Variovorax paradoxus: one gene and its partners. The protein of the gene in region 1 interacts with the protein of each later gene in a pairwise test. Links are inferred from orthologs where the notes say so. Each region holds a gene or a part of one and is shown on either strand. Other genes may lie near its edges.

Region 1 (5,969 bases):
ACCACAAGACCCATAACGGAGACAAGACAGATGACGACGAAATTCCTGCGCAAGCTCGCGGCCCTCTCGGGCGCGGTCGGCCTCGCATTCGGCCTGGCGGCGCCCGCCGCGCAAGCGGCCGGCAACGACTACCCCAACCACACGGTCGAGCTGATCGTGCCCTACCAGCCCGGCGGCGGCACCGACGCGCTGGCCCGCGCCTTCGCCGACGCGAGCCGCAAGCACATGTCGGAAAGCATCGTGATCGTGAACCGGCCCGGCGCGGGCGGCGCCATCGGCTGGAACGAGGTGATCCATTCGCGGCCCGACGGCTACAAGCTGGCGGTGCTCACGGTCGAGCTGCTGACGCTGCCGCACCTGGGCCTGGCCAAGTTCAACTACGACGACTTCCAGCCGATCGCACAGCTCAACGCCGACCCGGCGGCCGTCACGGTGAAGGCCGACTCGCCCTACAACACCATCGAAGAGTTCCTGGCCGCGGCCAAGAAGAAGCCGGGCGAAATGGGCGTGGGCAACTCGGGTACCGGCTCGATCTGGCACCTGGCCGCCTCGGCGCTGGAAGACAAGACTGGCGCCAAGTTCAACCACATCCCGTTCCAGGGCGCGGGCCCGGCGGTGCTGGCGCTGCTCGGCGGCCACGTCGACGCGGTGGCCGTGAGCCCGGCCGAGGTGTCGACCTACGTGCAGGCCGGCAAGCTCAAGATGCTGATGGTGATGGCCGACAAGCGCCTGGCCGCCTTCGACAAGGTGCCGACCGCCAAGGAACGCGGCATCGACATTTCCATCGGCACCTGGCGCGGCCTCGGCGCGCCGAAGAACACGCCGCCCGAAGTGATGGCCAAGCTGCGCGACATCGCCGCCAAGACCGCGAAGGAACCGCTGCTGCGCGAGGTGATGGACAAGCAGAACCTGGGCTACGTCTACACCGACGGCGCCGCCTTCAAGGAAACGCTGGCCAAGGACAACGCCTACTTCAAGGCGCTGATCACCAAGCTGGACATCAAGCCCTGAGCGCGCACGGCAAGGAGACACCCTCATGCACCGCCGCACACTCATTCGCACCGCGCTCGCCTCTTCGCTGGCCGCGGGCCTGCCGGCCTTCGCGCAGAGCAGCAACAACTGGCCGACGGGCAAGGCCATCACCTACCTCGTGCCCTTCCCCGCGGGCGGCACGACCGACGTGCTGGGCCGGCTGATCGCACAGAAGCTCGGCCCGGTGCTGGGCACGAGCGTGATCATCGACAACAAGGGCGGCGCCGGCGGCAGCGTGGGCTCGGAGGTCGGCGCGCGCGCCGCGCCCGATGGCTTCACGCTGGTGGGCGGCACCATCAGCTCGCATGCCATCAACGTGAGCCTGTATCCCAAGATCGGCTACGACCCGATCAAGTCCTTCGCGCCGGTGACGCTGATCGGCACCAATCCGGTGGTGCTGGTGGTGAGCCAGAACAGCCCGTACAAGACGCTGAAGGACATCCTCGATGCGAGCAAGGCCAAGTCGGGCGGGCTGTCGTCGGCCTCGGCGGGCACGGGCACGTCGCAGCACCTGGCGCTGGAACTGCTGGCCTACAAGTCGGGCGTGAAGTTCACGCACATTCCGTACAAGGGCAGCGGCCCGGCGATCCAGGACGCGATCGGCGGACAGGTCGACATGATGTTCGACACCACGGTGGTGGCCGGTCCGCACATCCAGAGCGGCAAGCTGCGCGCCATTGCGGTGACGTCGGCCAAGCGGCTGGCCTCGCTGCCCGACGTGCCGACCATCGCCGAATCGGGCCTGCCGGGCCTGAAGGACTTCGAAGTGGTGTCGTGGCAGGCGATCTTCGTGCCGGCCGGCACGCCGGCGCCGGTGATCGACCGGCTGCACACCGAAATCCGCAAGATCCTGGCGACGCCCGAGATGCAGGACAAGCTCAAGGGCTTCGGCATGGAGCCGACCGACATGACGACGACGCAGATCGCGGCCTTCCAGAAGGCCGAGGTCGAAAAGTGGGCGCAGGTGATCAAGGCCGCGGGCATCAAGGCCGACTAGCACCCCGGCCGAACCGAGGGAAGCTTCCTACGCCCCGCGTGGGAAGCCCTTTATAGAATGCCCCTCCAATTCGCATTCCAGGCCCCCACCACGTGTCCGACCGCTCCGCCGTACTGCCCCAATACCTGTTCCCCAAGCAGGCCCTGACCAATTTCGCCGGCTGGGTCGCGGGCAAGGAGCGGGGGGCGGTCACGACGTGGATCATCCGGCGCTTCGTGGCCAAGTACAGCGTCAACATGGGCGAGGCGCTCGAGTCGGACATCACTTACTACAAGAGCTTCAACCAGTTCTTCACGCGCGAACTCAAGCCCGGCGTGCGCCCGCTCGCGCAGGCCGACCTGATCTGCCCGGTGGACGGCGCGATCAGCCAGTTCGGCCCGATCCGGGGCGACCAGATCTTCCAGGCCAAGGGCCATGACTACACGACCACCGCGCTGGTCGGCGGCGACGCCACGCTGGCCGCCAAGTTCGCGCACGGCAGCTTCGCCACGCTCTACCTGAGCCCGAAGGACTACCACCGCATCCACATGCCCTGCGACGGGCGGCTTGTGCGCATGATCCACGTGCCGGGCGACCTGTTCTCGGTGAACCCGACCACGGCGCGCGGCGTGCCCGGCCTCTTCGCGCGCAACGAGCGCGTGGTGTGCGTGTTCGAGTCGGCGCGCGGGCCTTTCGTGCTGGTGCTGGTGGGCGCCACCATCGTCGGCAGCATGGCCACGGTGTGGCACGGGGTGGTCAATCCGCCGCGCGTGGGCGAACTGCGCGAGTGGAGCTACAACGACCAGCAGATCGACATCCGCAAGGGCGACGAGATGGGCCGTTTCTTGCTCGGCTCGACGGTCGTCATGCTGTTCCCGGCGCCTGCGTTGGCGTTCAACCCGGACTGGTCGCCAGGGCGCGCGATCCGGCTGGGTGAAGCCATGGCCAACTATTCCAATTTGTGAGGCTTTGTCTCACAACCCGCATGCCGCATGCCTGCATAGCTATAAAACTAGTAGCATCACGATCCTTTGCGCTATAGTCGTCCGCCAACGAGACGGTTCATAACCACACACAAAAGAACGCGCGCCCTCGCCCCTGCCCACAGGTCGGCGGCCCGCCCAGCTTCGAGGAGATGATGTCGATGAGTACCAAGGAAAACGCAGCCGTCAGCCAGCTGCTCGCCCTGCTCGAAGCCCGCTATGCACTGCGCGTGCTCTGGGCGCTGCGCGACGGTCATGCCCAAACCTTCAGGCTGCTGCAGGACAGCGTGGGCGGCATCACTCCCAACACGCTCAACACCCGCATCAAGGAACTGCGCGAGGCCGGCATCGTCGGCCACGGCAGCGACGGCTACAGCCTCACGCTCAGCGGCCAGGACCTGCTCAAGCGGCTGTCCGACCTGCAGGCCTTTGCCGGCAAGTGGCAGCTGGGGCAGATCAAGAAGGCGGCGGCGCCGGTTGCCCCGGCCGCCTCGGCACCTGCACCGACACCCGCTACTGGCGCCCCAGTGCCCGCAGCGCAGACCCCGGCCGCGGCGCCCGTTCCCACACCCGCGCGGCCCGACGACGACACCAGCCACGGCTGACAGACGACAGGCCGGGGGCATCCGGCCTCGGTAAACTCCGCGCCTTCGATTCATTCTTCTCACATCGACGCAAGGAGCGTTTCCCATGCCAACCACCCCCTCCGGCCTGCAATACGAAGACACCGAAGTCGGCACCGGCGCCGAAGCCAAGGCAGGCCAGCACGTGCACGTGCACTACACCGGCTGGCTCTACAACGACGGCACGCAGGGCGCCAAGTTCGACTCGAGCCGCGACCGCAACGACCCGTTCGCGTTCTCGCTGGGCGCAGGCCAGGTCATCAAGGGCTGGGACGAAGGCGTGGCCGGCATGAAGATCGGCGGCAAGCGCACGCTGATCATCCCCGCATCGCTGGGCTATGGCGCCCGCGGCGCCGGCGGCGTGATCCCCCCGAACGCCACGCTCAAGTTCGACGTCGAGCTGCTGGACGCCCACTGAGCGTCGGCGCCGACGGCCCCAAGGCCCGTTTTCGGGCCTTTTTCATGCCCGCAAGGCGCTTTTTGCCTCATTTTTTCGCTTGAAATGCCTTTGCCCAGCCCCAAGTGGCTGGCTATCGTTTGTTTTCCGGCTCACGCCGGTTCTTTGAAAAATGTCTGACCCGCAACAATCCGCACAGAATTCTCAAATGCTGCAAGGCGAGCCAAGCCCCGAAGAACTGGAGGCCGCGCAAGCCGCCAACGAAGCCGACGCCCTCGCCGCACTGGCACAGGCCCAAGGCGAACTGGCTGCCCTGCAGACCAAGAACACCGAACTGGCCGACCAGTACCTGCGCGCCCAGGCCGATGTGCAGAACGCCCGCCGCCGCGCCGACGAAGAGATCACCAAGGCCCGCAAGTTCGCTGTCGAAGCCTTTGCCGAGAGCCTGCTGCCGGTGACCGACAGCCTCGAAGCCGGCCTGGCCATCAAGGACGCGACCCCCGAGCAGATTCGCGAAGGCGCCGAAGCCACGCTGCGCCAGCTCAAGAGCGCGCTCGAACGCAACAAGGTGATCGAAGTGGCTCCCGCCCCCGGCGCCAAGTTCGACCCGCACCAGCACCAGGCCATCTCGGTGGTGCCCGCCGACCAGGAGCCGAACACCGTGGTGAGCGTGCTGCAAAAGGGCTACACCATCAACGAGCGCGTGCTGCGCCCGGCGCTGGTCACGGTCAGCGCGCCGAAGTAAGCCGCCAGCGGCATCCATCGGCACACAAGATTCCCACAGGAAATCCACGCTTCATACCTTGAATCGCGACGGGTTATCCACAAGTTCATAACAACATATTTTTCAGGCTTTCAGGAGTAAAGAACATGGCAAAGATCATCGGCATCGACCTCGGCACCACCAACTCGTGCGTGTCGATCATGGAAGGCAACACCACGCGTGTGATCGAGAACTCGGAAGGTGCGCGCACCACGCCGTCGATCGTCGCGTACCAGGAAGACGGTGAAGTGCTCGTCGGTGCCTCGGCCAAGCGCCAGGCCGTCACGAACCCCAAGAACACGCTGTACGCGATCAAGCGCCTGATCGGCCGCAAGTTCGAGGAAAAGGAAGTCCAGAAGGACATCGACCTGATGCCCTACACCATTGCCAAGGCCGACAACGGCGACGCATGGGTGGAAGTGCGCGGCAAGAAGATGGCCCCGCAACAGGTCAGCGCCGACATCCTGCGCAAGATGAAGAAGACCGCCGAAGACTACCTCGGCGAAACCGTGACCGAAGCCGTGATCACGGTGCCGGCCTACTTCAACGACGCCCAGCGCCAGGCCACCAAGGACGCCGGCCGCATCGCGGGCCTGGACGTCAAGCGCATCATCAACGAACCCACCGCTGCTGCGCTGGCCTTCGGCCTGGACAAGCAGGACAAGGCCGACCGCAAGATCGCCGTGTATGACCTGGGTGGCGGTACCTTCGACGTGTCGATCATCGAGATCGCCGACGTGGACGGCGAAAAGCAGTTCGAAGTGCTGTCGACCAACGGCGACACCTTCCTGGGCGGCGAAGACTTCGACCAGCGCATCATCGACTACATCATTGCCGAGTTCAAGAAGGACCAGGGCGTCGACCTGAGCAAGGACGTGCTCGCGCTGCAGCGCCTGAAGGAAGCCGCTGAAAAGGCAAAGATCGAGCTGTCGAACAGCGCGCAGACCGACATCAACCTGCCCTACATCACGGCCGACGCATCGGGTCCGAAGCACCTGAACATCAAGCTCACCCGCGCCAAGCTCGAGAGCCTGGTCGACGAGCTGGTCGAGCGCACCATCGCGCCCTGCCGCCTGGCCATCAAGGACGCCGGCATCAGCGTGTCGGACATCAACGACGTGATCCTGGTCGGCGGCATGACCCGCATGCCCAAGGTGCAGGAAAAGGTGAAGGCCTTCTTCGGCAAGGAACCGCG
Region 2 (5,919 bases), 3.5 Mb from region 1 along the record:
CGCTGCTCGAAGCGGCGGCGTCGGTGCCGTTGGCGCAGCGCGAGCGCTGCCCGCTCTTTCTGCCGTACCTTTCGGGCGAACGCTCGCCGCACAACAACCCGAATGCGCAGGGCGTGCTGTTCGGGCTGACGCATGCGCACGGGCCGGCCGAGATCGCCTATGCCGTGGTCGAGGGTGTGAGCTTCGGCCTGCGAGACGGCTTTGACACCCTGCGGCTGCCGGCCGACATGCCGCTGCGCGAAGTGGCGCTGGTGGGTGGCGGCGCGCGCAGCGTGTGGTGGGGACAGTTGCTGGCTGACATCTTCGGCGTGACGCTCACGCTCTATGCGGGCAGCGAGACGGGCGGGGCGCTGGGCGCGGCGCGGCTGGCGTGGCTGGCCGATGGGGGGGATGTCGCCGAAGTGTGCACGTTGCCGCCAGTGAAGCAGCAGCTGATGCCGTCGACGGAAGCCGCTGCTTCGCATCAGGCGCGGCACACGCGATTCCAGGCGCTCTACACGGCGTTGCGAGACCAGTTCCACTAACCAAGCGCCCATAAAAAAACCCGTCGCAAGACGGGTTTTTTGTTTCGCGAAACACCGCGGAACCGGCTCTGCCGGGCCGCAGGTGTTGCCCCCGGTAGGGGGTAGGCGTAGCGGACACGAAGTGCCGCGCAGCCTGGGGGCGAGCGAAATTACATGCCCATGCCGCCCATGCCGCCCATGCCACCCATGTCGGGCATGCCGCCGCCGGCAGGAGCGTCGTCCTTCGGAGCGTCAGCCACCATGGCTTCGGTCGTCAGCAGCAGCGAGGACACCGAAGCGGCGTTCTGCAGTGCGGTGCGGGTGACCTTCGTCGGGTCCAGGATGCCCAGCTCGAGCATGTCGCCGTACGTGTCGTTGGCGGCATTGAAGCCGTAGTTGCCCTTGCCGGCCAGAACCGCGTTCACCACCACCGAGGCTTCGCCGCCGGCGTTGTTCACGATTTCGCGCAGGGGAGCTTCGATGGCCTTCAGCACCAGCTTGATGCCGGCGTCCTGGTCGGCGTTGTCGCCCTTGACGCGGTCGCCCACGGCTTGCTTGGCACGCAGCAGAGCCACGCCGCCGCCAGCCACGACGCCTTCTTCCACCGCAGCACGGGTAGCGTGCAGGGCGTCTTCGACGCGAGCCTTCTTTTCCTTCATTTCGACTTCGGTGGCGGCGCCAACCTTGATCACGGCAACACCGCCGGCCAGCTTGGCCACGCGCTCTTGCAGCTTTTCACGGTCGTAGTCGCTCGTGGCTTCTTCGATCTGCACGCGCACTTGCTTCACGCGGGCTTCGATGTCGGCAGCAGCGCCGGCGCCGTCGATGATGATGGTGTTTTCCTTGCCCACTTCGATGCGCTTGGCCTGGCCCAGGTCGGCCAGCGTCACCTTCTCGAGCGTCAGGCCCACTTCTTCAGCGATGACCTTGCCGCCCGTCAGGATGGCGATGTCTTCCAGCATGGCCTTGCGACGGTCGCCGAAGCCAGGAGCCTTGACGGCCACGACCTTCAGGATGCCGCGGATCGTGTTCACGACCAGCGTAGCCAGGGCTTCGCCCTCGACTTCTTCGGCAATGATCAGCAGGGGACGGCCAGCCTTGGCGACTTGTTCCAGCGTGGGGAGCAGGTCACGGATGTTGCTGATCTTCTTGTCGAACAGCAGCACGAAGGGGTTGTCGAGCAGCGCCGATTGCTTCTCGGGGTTGTTGATGAAGTAGGGCGACAGGTAGCCGCGGTCGAATTGCATGCCTTCGACGACGTCCAGTTCGCTTTCCAGCGACTTGCCGTCTTCGACAGTGATCACGCCTTCCTTGCCGACCTTGTCCATCGCGTCGGCGATGAGCTTGCCGATGGTTTCGTCGCTGTTGGCCGAGATCGAGCCGACTTGAGCGATTTCCTTCGACGTGGTGGTGGGCTTCGAAGCCTTCTTCAGCTCTTCGACCAGGGCCGTCACGGCCTTGTCGATGCCGCGCTTCAGGTCCATCGGGTTGATGCCTGCGGCCACGTACTTGAAGCCTTCGCGAACGATGGCTTGAGCCAGCACGGTAGCGGTCGTGGTGCCGTCACCAGCGTTGTCGCTGGTCTTGGAGGCCACTTCCTTCACGAGCTGGGCGCCCATGTTCTGCAGCTTGTCCTTGAGTTCGATTTCCTTGGCGACCGACACACCGTCCTTGGTGACGGTGGGGGCGCCGAACGAGCGCTCGAGCACCACGTTGCGACCCTTGGGGCCCAGGGTGACCTTGACTGCGTTGGCCAGGATGTTCACGCCTTCGACCATGCGTGCGCGGGCTTCACCGCCGAAGACTACGTCTTTTGCTGCCATGTTTTATTACTCCGAATGGGATGTTTGAATTACTTCTCGACGACCGCGAACAGGTCGTCTTCCTTCATGACCAGCAGTTCGTCGCCGCCGACCTTGACGGTCTGGCCGCTGTACTTGCCGAACAGGACGCGGTCGCCGACCTTGACGGTCAGAGCAGCCAGTTCGCCCTTGTCGTTGCGCTTGCCCGGGCCCACGGCCAGGACTTCGCCCTGATCGGGCTTTTCAGCGGCTGCGTCGGGGATGACGATGCCGGAGGCAGTCTTGGTTTCGCTGTCAACACGCTTGACGATCACGCGATCGGCCAAAGGACGAAGTTTCATTGCATCTCCTGGATGTATGGATAAGAAACGGGTTTGTGGTCGGGTGCCGGACCGGAGGCCGGCAGCCCATCGACTGGAAGCGAGGGCTGTTAGCACTCGTCAGCAGCGAGTGCTAATCATAAGGGCAATCGATGACGTTTCAAGGTCTGGGTCGGCAAGGGCGGCTTGGATGGCATCCTGCAAAAGCATACAATTGAGAACCATTCTTATTAGTGACCTTGCGCGGCACCAGCGGCTGCGCGGAAATTCCATCCATGCCGGCCGGCGAGTTCGCGTTACCCCAGCACGAGGTGCAAACGCTCTACAGCAACCATCACGGATGGCTGCACGCCTGGCTGCGCAAGAAATTGGGCTGCTCGCACAACGCCGCCGACCTGGCGCACGACACCTTCGTGCGGCTGCTGAGCAAGACGGAGCCCGTCGCCGCGGCTGAACCGCGCGCCTACCTGGCGACCATCGCACACGGGCTGGTGGTCGATTTCCACCGGCGCCGGGCGCTGGAGCGCGCCTACCTCGACACCCTGGCCGCGTTGCCCGAACCCCAGTTGCCGTCGCTCGAGGCACGGGCCATCGTGCTCGAAGCCCTGGTGGCCATCGACACCATGCTCGACGGCATGAAGCCGCCGGTGCGCCAGGCTTTCATGCTTTCGCAGCTCGACGGCCTGACCTACGCCGAAATTGCTGCCCGCCTGGGCGTGTCGGTGCGCACGGTCAACAACTACATGCTCAAGGCGCTCGAGCATTGCTACCTGCTCGCGCCCTGATGATGAAGTCCGGCATCGAACTGGCGCCCGACGACATCGGCACGCCCTCGCGCAGCGAATCCGAGGTCCGCAAGGAGGCCATCGCCTGGTATGCCCGGCTGTGCTCCGGCGATGCCAGCGAGGCCGACCGCGAGAACTGGCGCCGCTGGCATCGCGCCCACCCTGACCATCAGCGCGCGTGGCAGCGTTTCGAAGCCATGCAGGCAACGCTCAAGCGCGTGCCGGCGCACATGGCGGCTTCCACGCTGCGGGCCGCGCATGCCGACCGGCGCCGGGTGCTGCGCGGCATTGCCGTGCTGGCGGGCGGCGGCTCGCTGGCCTACCTGTCGTGGCAGGCGACCGGCACCGACGGCGGCTGGCGCGCCTGGCTGGCCGACTACCGCACCGGCACCGGCGAGCAGCGTTCCGTCACGCTGGCCGATGGCTCTTTGCTGATGCTGAACACCCGCACGTCGGTGGATGTGTCCATCGACGCCACGCACAGGCTCATCAGCCTGCGCGAAGGCGAGATCCTGGCCGAGACGGCAAAGCACCGCCGCGTGCCGGGCGCGGCGCGCACCGACAGCCGTCCCTTCCTGGTGGCGACGCCGCACGGCCGCATCCTTGCGTTGGGCACGCGCTTCACGGTGCGCACCGACGGCGCGCGCACGGTGGTGAGCGTGCTCGAGGACGCGGTCGAGGTCCGTGCCTCGCGCGCGCCGGGCCATGTGGTGCGGCTGGAGGCCGGGCAGCAGGTGGCCTTCACCGGCGTCAGCATCGAGGCGCCGCAGCCGGCCGATCCTGCATTGGCCGAATGGGAGCATGGCAGCCTGGTCGTCAACGACTGGCGGCTGGGCGACGTGGTGGCCGAACTCGCGCGCTACCACCGCGGCCGGCTGGCCTGCGACCCTGCCATCGCGGACATCCGGGTCTCCGGCGCCTTCCCGGTCATGGACACCGACAAGGCGCTGGCGGTCATCGTCCGCGCGTTTCCGGTGCGCGTGACCGGCCTCACACGCTATTGGGTGACGCTCGTACCCGCCTGATTCCGCCGCGGTCTTGCGCCTCGCGCACTTTTTCGTTCGGCGCCTTTCATCTTTTTCGATTTCGTTCGGCCTACCCATTGAGAGCCATGAATCCGCAATCAATGCCGAAGGAATTTCGAAGAATGCACGCGCACCCCTCATCACCTCATCCCGTCCGCAAGGCGCTGCTGTGCCTGTTCGCCGCGACGATGGCCCTGCCGATCGCGGCCGTGGCCGCGGACCCCGCCGAAAGCGCCCGCGCGCAGAACCAGGCCGCCCGCACGTACCGCATCGACGCCGGCCCGCTGGCTTCGGTGCTCGGGCGCTTTGCCGCGGCGTCGGGCGTGGCGCTGTCCTTCGACCCCGCGAGCACGCGGACGCTGAACTCCGGCGGCCTGCAGGGCAGCTACACCGTGCGCGCCGGCTTCGCCGCGTTGCTCTCGGGCACCGGCCTCGAAGCGGTGGAGGGCGGGGCGGGCGAATTCACGCTGCGCAAGAGCGCCGCGGCGCCCGAGGCTTCGGCGGGCGAGCCGGGCGATGCCGACGGCACGCTGCCGGCGGTGCGCGTGGTGGCCCGCGCCGCGCCGGCACCCGCCGACGCCGACGACCGCTACCAGCCCACGCCCGACGCCTCCACCCTGCGCACCACCGCGCCGGTGCTGGAGATTCCGCAGGTGGTGAACGTGGTGCCCGCGCAGGTCATCCGCGACCAGCGCCCGCGCAACATCGACGACGCGCTCACCAACGTCAGCGGCATCAACCAGGGCAACACCCTGGCCAGCACGCAGGACACCATCATGAAGCGCGGCTTCGGCGGCAACCGCGACGGCTCCATCATGCACAACGGCATGCCGCTGGTGCAGGGCCGCGGCATGAACGCGGCGGCCGAGAGCGTCGAGGTGCTCAAGGGCCCGTCGTCGCAGCTCTACGGCCTGATGGACCCGGGCGGCGTGATCAACGTGGTGAGCAAGAAGCCGCAGCTGCGCCAGCGCACGAGCCTGTCTCTGCTGGGCTCGGGCTACGCGGGCGGGCGCGACGGCACCGGCGCCACGCTGGACACCACCGGCCCCATCGGCGAGAACGGGCTGGCCTACCGGCTGATCGTCGACCACGTGGACGAAGACTACTGGCGCAATTTCGGCAAGCACCGCGAGACGCTGGTGGCGCCGTCGCTGGCCTGGTACGGCGACGACACGCAGGCCGTGCTCTGGTACGAATACCGCAAGTACGTCACGCCCTTCGACCGCGGCACCGCGCTCGACCCGCGCACCCAGCGCCCGCTGGCGCTGCCCAAGACGCAGCGCCTGGACGAGCCCTTCAACGAGATGAGCGGCGAGACGCACCTGGGCCAGCTCTCGGTCGACCACCAGTTCGGCGGCGGCTGGGCCGGCCACCTGAACCTCAGCTACAACCGGGAAACCTACGACGCCAACCAGCTGCGGGTGAACGGCATCAACACCACGCGCGGCACGCTCACGCGCAGCAACGACGCGACCCACGGCGCG
Region 3 (5,901 bases), 4.7 Mb from region 1 along the record:
CTGGCCTGGAACTGCGTGCCGATCAGGTGCTGCGCCGTGCCGTTGCCGTTGGAGCCGTAGGCCAGCTTCTCGGGCGCGGCCTTGGCCAGCGCGACCAGTTCGGCGACGTTCTTCGCCGGCGTGTTGGCGGCGTTGACGACCAGCACGTTCGGCACCATGGCCACCACCGTGATGGGCGCCAGGTCTTTCTGGAAGTCGTAGGGCAGCTTCTTGTAGACGCTGGTGGCGATGGTGTGATGCACCGCGCCCATCAGCAGCGTGTAGCCGTCGGGTTTGGCCTTGGCCACGTAGTCGGCGCCGAGCGTGGCGCCGGCGCCGGGCCTGCTCTCGACCACCACGGGCTGGCCGAGCGACTGCGAGAGCTTGTCGGCCAGCGCGCGCGCCAGCACGTCGGTGGTGCCGCCGGCTGGGAAGGGCACGATGAGGCTGATGGGCTTGGCCGGCCAGCCGGCCGGTGCCTGTTGCTGTTGCGGCTGTTGCGCGAAGGTCAGCGCGGCGGTGCCGAGGCCCAGCGCGAGCGCCGCGGCCCGAAGCACGGTGCGCCTGCCGTTGTTGCGTCGACGCGCGGTGGAAGAAGCGTTCATGGTTTGTCTCCGGCTCGTTGTAGTGGTGCGCGCATCGAGGCGCGCGGATACCGTCTTGTCGCTGGCGGCCGTTCAGGCCGTCATGCGGTCATGCCGCGAGCCGCATCGGCTCGCCCGCGATGTGCGCGCACACCGCCCGCGTCACCTGCTCGGTGGTCGCGCTGCCGCCCAGGTCGCGCGTGTGCAGCGCCGGGTTGGCCGTGACGTGCTCCACCGCCTGCATCACGCGGCGCGCCGCCTCGGCCTCGCCCAGGTGCTCGAGCAGCATCACCACCGACCAGAAGGTGCCGACCGGGTTGGCCAGGCCCTTGCCCATGATGTCGAAGGCCGAACCGTGGATGGGCTCGAACATCGACGGATAGCGCCGCTCGGGGTCGATGTTGCCGGTGGGCGCGATGCCCAGGCTGCCCGCCAGCGCGGCCGCCAGGTCGCTGAGGATGTCGGCGTGCAGGTTGGTGGCAACGATGGTGTCGAGCGAGGCAGGGCGGTTGACCATGCGCGCGGTGCAGGCGTCAACCAGTTCCTTGTCCCAGGTGACATCGGGGAACTCTTTGGAAATCTGCAGCGCGATCTCGTCCCACATCACCATCGCATGGCGCTGCGCGTTGCTCTTGGTCACCACGGTGAGCAGCTTGCGCGGCCGCGAGCGCGCCAGCTTGAAGGCGAAACGCATGATGCGCTCCACGCCCGCGCGGGTCATCATGCTCACGTCGGTCGCGGCCTCGATGGGGTGGCCCTGGTGCACGCGGCCGCCGACACCGGCGTATTCGCCCTCGGAGTTCTCGCGCACGATCACCCAGTCGAGCTGGCCCGGCGCGCAGCGCTTGAGCGGGCCGTCGATGCCCGGCAGGATGCGCGTGGGCCGCACGTTGGCGTACTGGTCGAAGCCCTGGCAGATCTTCAGGCGCAGGCCCCAGAGCGTGACGTGATCGGGAATGTGCGGATCGCCCGCGGAGCCGAAAAGAATGGCGTCCTTCTTGCGCAGGGTATCCAGGCCGTCGGCCGGCATCATCTCGCCGTGCGCGCGATACCAGTCGCCGCCCCAGCCGAAGTCCTCGAAGCTGAATTGCAGCGCGCCGCCGGAGGCCTCGGCCAGCGCTTCCATCACCCGGCGCCCCGCCGGGATCACTTCCTTGCCGATGCCGTCTCCGGGAATGGTGGCAATGCTGTAGCTGGTCATCGATGTCCTCGTGTGCTCTTGGAAAGAGCCCACTGTAGGATCCGGCACGGCTAACAATTCACGCCCAAAGTGAATCCATCATTAACTTCAATTCAACAGTGAGGCAGCCGCCATGACCTCCCCTGTCCAGCCCGCCGACCTCGGCTTCTTCTCCGCGCTGGCGGCCTGCGGCAGCCTGAGCGCCGCGGCGCGCGAGCTGGGCATCAGCACGCCGGCCGTGAGCAAGCGGCTCTCGCAAATGGAAACCCGCCTGGGCGTGACGCTGGTGAACCGCACCACGCGGCGCATGAGCCTCACGCCCGAAGGCGAGCTCTACGTGGCCCATGCGCGCCGCATCCTCGGCGAGATCGACGACATGGCACAGCTGCTGGGCGGCGCGAAGGGCGAGGCGCAGGGCCTGCTGCGCGTGAACGCCACGCTGGGCTTCGGCCGCAGCCACGTGGCGCCGCTCATCTCGAAGTTCGTGCGCAAGCATCCGCAAGTGGAAGTGCAGCTGCAGCTGTCGGTCAATCCGCCGCCGCTGACCGACGACGCGTTCGACGTCTGCATCCGATTCGGCGCGCCGCCCGAAGCCCGCGTGATCGCGCGGCGCATTGCATCGAACCGGCGGCTGCTGTGTGCCTCGCCGGCCTACCTGGCGCGCGCCGGGCAGCCCAGGGTGCCCAACGACCTGGCGCATCACCGCTGCATCGGCATCCGCCAGGGCGACGAGGCCTACGGCATGTGGCGCCTGAGCACCGGCCGGGGCGCGGCGCAGCGCACCGAGGCGGTGAAGACGCGCGGCGCGCTCAGCACCAACGACGGCGAGATCGCGGTCAACTGGGCGCTCGAGGGACACGGCATCCTGATACGCGCCGAATGGGACATCGCGCGCTATCTGCGCAGCGGCCGGCTGGTGCAGGTGCTCGCGAACTACCGCACGCCCGACGCCGACATCTACGCCGTGTATCCGCAGCGCCACCAGCTGTCGGCGCGCGTGCGGACCTTCGTCGACTTCATCGCGGCGGCGCTGGGCAAGGACGCGGCCGAGCCTTCGCTCAACCGCCGCTGAGCACCGACGCCACCAGCCACATGTTGGCGGCGCCGATCACGCTGAACAGGCCCCACGCGAGCGACTTGAGCACCGGCCCGTTGGCAAATCCGCCCATCATGGCGCGGCTGCTGGTGAAACGGATCAAGGGCCACATCGCGAACGGCAGCTGGAAGCTCAGCACCACCTGGCTGAGCACCAGCATCTTGCCCACGCCGCCGTCGCCGAACCACCAGACGCCGAGGAAGGCCGGGCCCAGCGCGAGTGCGCGCGTGATCAGCCGGCGCTGCCAGCACGGGATCTTCAGGTCCAGAAAACCTTCCATGATGATCTGGCCCGCGATGGTGCCGGTGAAGGTCGAGCTCTGCCCCGAGGCCAGCAGCGCGATGCCGAACAGCGTGGCCGCGAAGGCGCTGCCGACCACGGGCTCGAGCAGCCGGTAGGCGTCGTCGATCTCCGCCACTTCGCGGTGGCCGGTGGCGTGGAAGGCGCTGGCGGCCAGCACCATGATGGCCGCGTTGACCAGCAGCGCGAGCGACAGCGACACCACCGCGTCGAGCGTGCAGAAGCGCACCGCCTCGCGCCGCGCCGGTTCGGTGTCGGCCACGAGGCGGGTCTGCACGATGGACGAATGCAGGTACAGGTTGTGCGGCATCACCGTGGCGCCGACGATGCCGATGGCCAGGTACAGCGCGCCCGGCTGGTGCAGCCGCTCCAGGCTCGGCGCGAAGCCCATCGCCACGCCGAACCAGTTGGGCGGCGCCATCATCAGCTCGACCGCGAAGCAGCCCGCGATGGTGCCGACCAGCCCGAGCACGATGGCCTCCACGCGCCGAAAGCCCGCGCCCTGCAGCCCGAGCACCAGCAGCGTGTCGAAGGCCGTGATGGCGATGCCCACCGGAATCGACACGCCGAACAGCAGGTGCAGCGCGAGCGCGCTGCCCAGCACCTCCGCCAGGTCGCAGGCCACGATGGCCAGCTCGGCGCCCAGCCACAGGAAGCGATTGACGCGCGGCGAGTAATGCTCGCGGCAGGCGCGCGCCAGGTCTTTCCGCGCCACGAGCCCCAGCCGCACGCACAGCGTCTGCAGCAGCATCGCCGCCAGGCTCGCGAGCAGCACCACGAAGAGCAGGCCGTAGCCGAAGCGCGAGCCGGCCTCGATGTCGGTCGCCCAGTTGCCCGGGTCCATGTAGCCGACCGACACCAGCAGGCCCGGGCCCGCGTAGCGCATCAGCTTCCTGAAAAAGGGCAGTTCCTGCGGAACGGCCACGCTGCCCTTCACCTCGGAAGGGCAGAAAGGCGCCGTGGCCGTGCGGGGCAGCGGGAAGAACATGCGGACGATGATAGGGACAAGGCCGCGGTGTTGTCGCGGACCGGACCCGCGCGGCGGTGCCGGATCTCTTAGATTCGGCGTTCGCACCCCGGTGCGTCATCCCTCACACATCAACCCTCGGAGACTTTCCCAATGATCCACGTCGTCGCAGTCATCACCGCCAAGCCGGGCCAGCGCGCCGCGCTGCTCGAAGCCTTCGCCGCCAACCGCGCGGCCGTGCTGGCCGAGGAGGGCTGCATCGAATACGGCGCGACGGTCGATGCGCAAGGCATCCCCACGTCGAAGGCCAGTTTCGGCCCCGACACCTTCGTCGTGATCGAGAAATGGGAAACCTTGGCCCACCTGCAGGCCCACGCGGTCGCGCCGCACATGAAGGCGCACAGCGAGAAGACCAAGGAGCTGACGGCGGGCAAGCTGATTCACGTGCTCGAGCCGGTTTGAGTTTCCTTGCTCGTGGCCTTCGCTTGCCGCGCGACTAACTGGGAGGACGCTGAACTTCGGGCCCCCGACTTGGCACGCGCATTGGCTCGCATCGAGCTGGCGTTTGGCAACTGGGGCCCGATCAGTGCATCTGGCGAGGCGCTCGAAGCCGCCATTCGGTCAGGGTGGCTCGACGTTGTCGCATCGGCCCGGCAAGGCAAGGTGTCGATCGACCCCGCATTCATTGCCTCGCTCCATGCGCAGATCGCTCGAGCCATCGGTGCGCCCGGCCCAGGCAATTTCCGCGAAGGAGAACATCCCTTGGACTGGAGAACGTTCAAGCAGTCTCTCGACGACACCGCGCTCGAATACGGACTGGCCGGCAACACGGAGGCCTGGGTCCTCGCCCAGCTGCACTGGGGGAAGCACCTGGACTCGCTGATGTTCTCCGTGGCGTGGCTGACGAGCGGCGGAATCCGCCTGCAGGAAGGAATGCAGATGCTCGTGCCGTATGCCAGGCGCGACGAAGAATTGAAAGAACGGCTGGCCTGGGCAGGCCCTCGTTCATACGACGCGGAGGGCTTGCGCGGGCTCCTTGCGCGCTATGCATCCGAGCAGATACCCGACTTGTCGCCACCATGAAAAAACGCGCCCTCGGGCGCGTTTTTCATTGAAGCGTCGAAGCCTTACTTCGACACGACCTTCACCATTTCGAGGCACTTGTTCGAGTAGCCCCATTCGTTGTCGTACCAGCTCACGAGCTTGACGAAGGTGCCGTCCAGCGCAATACCGGCTTCGGCGTCGAAGATCGAGGTGCGCGGGTCGCCGCGGAAGTCGGTGGCCACGACCTTGTCTTCGGTGTAGCCCAGCACGCCCTTGAGCGCGCCTTCGCTCTGTGCCTTCATCTCGGCGCAGATTTCCTTGTACGTGGCTTCCTTCACCAGCTCGACCGTCAGGTCGACCACCGACACGTCGGAGGTCGGCACGCGGAAGCTCATGCCGGTGAGCTTCTTGTTGAGCTCGGGGATCACCACGCCCACGGCCTTGGCGGCGCCGGTGCTCGAGGGAATGATGTTTTCCAGGATGCCGCGGCCGCCGCGCCAGTCCTTGTTGCTCGGGCCGTCCACGGTCTTCTGCGTGGCGGTGGCGGCGTGCACGGTGGTCATCAGGCCGCGCTTGATGCCCCACTTGTCGTTCAGCACCTTGGCCAGCGGGGCCAGGCAGTTGGTGGTGCAGCTGGCGTTGCTGATGATGGCTTCGCCGGCGTACTTCTTGTCGTTCACGCCATAGACGAACATGGGGGTGTCGTCCTTCGACGGTGCCGACAGGATCACCTTCTTGGCGCCCGCGTCGA

The links.
Region 2: the proteins of grpE (region 1) and groL interact in binary tests that used the Escherichia coli proteins (3 or more experiments, as listed by UniProt). The link is inferred for Variovorax paradoxus from one-to-one orthologs.
Region 3: the proteins of grpE (region 1) and L3V85_RS02975 interact in binary tests that used the Escherichia coli proteins (3 or more experiments, as listed by UniProt). The link is inferred for Variovorax paradoxus from one-to-one orthologs.

Annotation. Positions count from the first base shown.
Region 1 is NZ_CP091716.1:5,302,139-5,308,107, forward strand. What follows is about bases 3,013-5,969. They hold grpE (nucleotide exchange factor GrpE), read left to right. Parts: upstream 3,013-4,183; coding sequence 4,184-4,756; downstream 4,757-5,969. Other genes in these bases: L3V85_RS24555 (winged helix-turn-helix transcriptional regulator), read left to right, coding at 3,153-3,596; L3V85_RS24560 (FKBP-type peptidyl-prolyl cis-trans isomerase), read left to right, coding at 3,682-4,032; dnaK (molecular chaperone DnaK), read left to right, coding at 4,882-5,969. Outside these bases: L3V85_RS24540 (tripartite tricarboxylate transporter substrate binding protein), read left to right, coding at 31-1,011; L3V85_RS24545 (Bug family tripartite tricarboxylate transporter substrate binding protein), read left to right, coding at 1,037-2,029; asd (archaetidylserine decarboxylase), read left to right, coding at 2,122-2,973. UniProt on the Escherichia coli protein: Participates actively in the response to hyperosmotic and heat shock by preventing the aggregation of stress-denatured proteins, in association with DnaK and GrpE. It is the nucleotide exchange factor for DnaK and may function as a thermosensor.
Region 2 is NZ_CP091716.1:1,833,296-1,839,214, forward strand. What follows is about bases 1-2,894. They hold groL (chaperonin GroEL), read right to left. Parts: upstream 2,327-2,894; coding sequence 674-2,326; downstream 1-673. Other genes in these bases: xylB (xylulokinase), read left to right, coding at 1-524; L3V85_RS08585 (co-chaperone GroES), read right to left, coding at 2,356-2,646. Outside these bases: L3V85_RS08590 (sigma-70 family RNA polymerase sigma factor), read left to right, coding at 2,901-3,410; L3V85_RS08595 (FecR domain-containing protein), read left to right, coding at 3,410-4,435; L3V85_RS08600 (TonB-dependent siderophore receptor), read left to right, coding at 4,558-5,919.
Region 3 is NZ_CP091716.1:594,531-600,431, reverse strand. The notes cover bases 1,965-4,840. They hold L3V85_RS02975 (Nramp family divalent metal transporter), read right to left. Parts: upstream 4,128-4,840; coding sequence 2,802-4,127; downstream 1,965-2,801. Other genes in these bases: L3V85_RS02965 (hypothetical protein), read left to right, coding at 4,638-4,840; L3V85_RS02970 (putative quinol monooxygenase), read left to right, coding at 4,260-4,568; L3V85_RS02980 (LysR family transcriptional regulator), read left to right, coding at 1,965-2,815. In the rest of the region: L3V85_RS02990 (tripartite tricarboxylate transporter substrate binding protein), read right to left, coding at 1-584; L3V85_RS02985 (tartrate dehydrogenase), read right to left, coding at 673-1,764; more of L3V85_RS02980, read left to right, coding at 1,877-1,964; more of L3V85_RS02965, read left to right, coding at 4,841-5,189; gap (type I glyceraldehyde-3-phosphate dehydrogenase), read right to left, coding at 5,234-5,901. UniProt on the Escherichia coli protein: H(+)-stimulated, divalent metal cation uptake system. Involved in manganese and iron uptake. Can also transport cadmium, cobalt, zinc and to a lesser extent nickel and copper. Involved in response to reactive oxygen.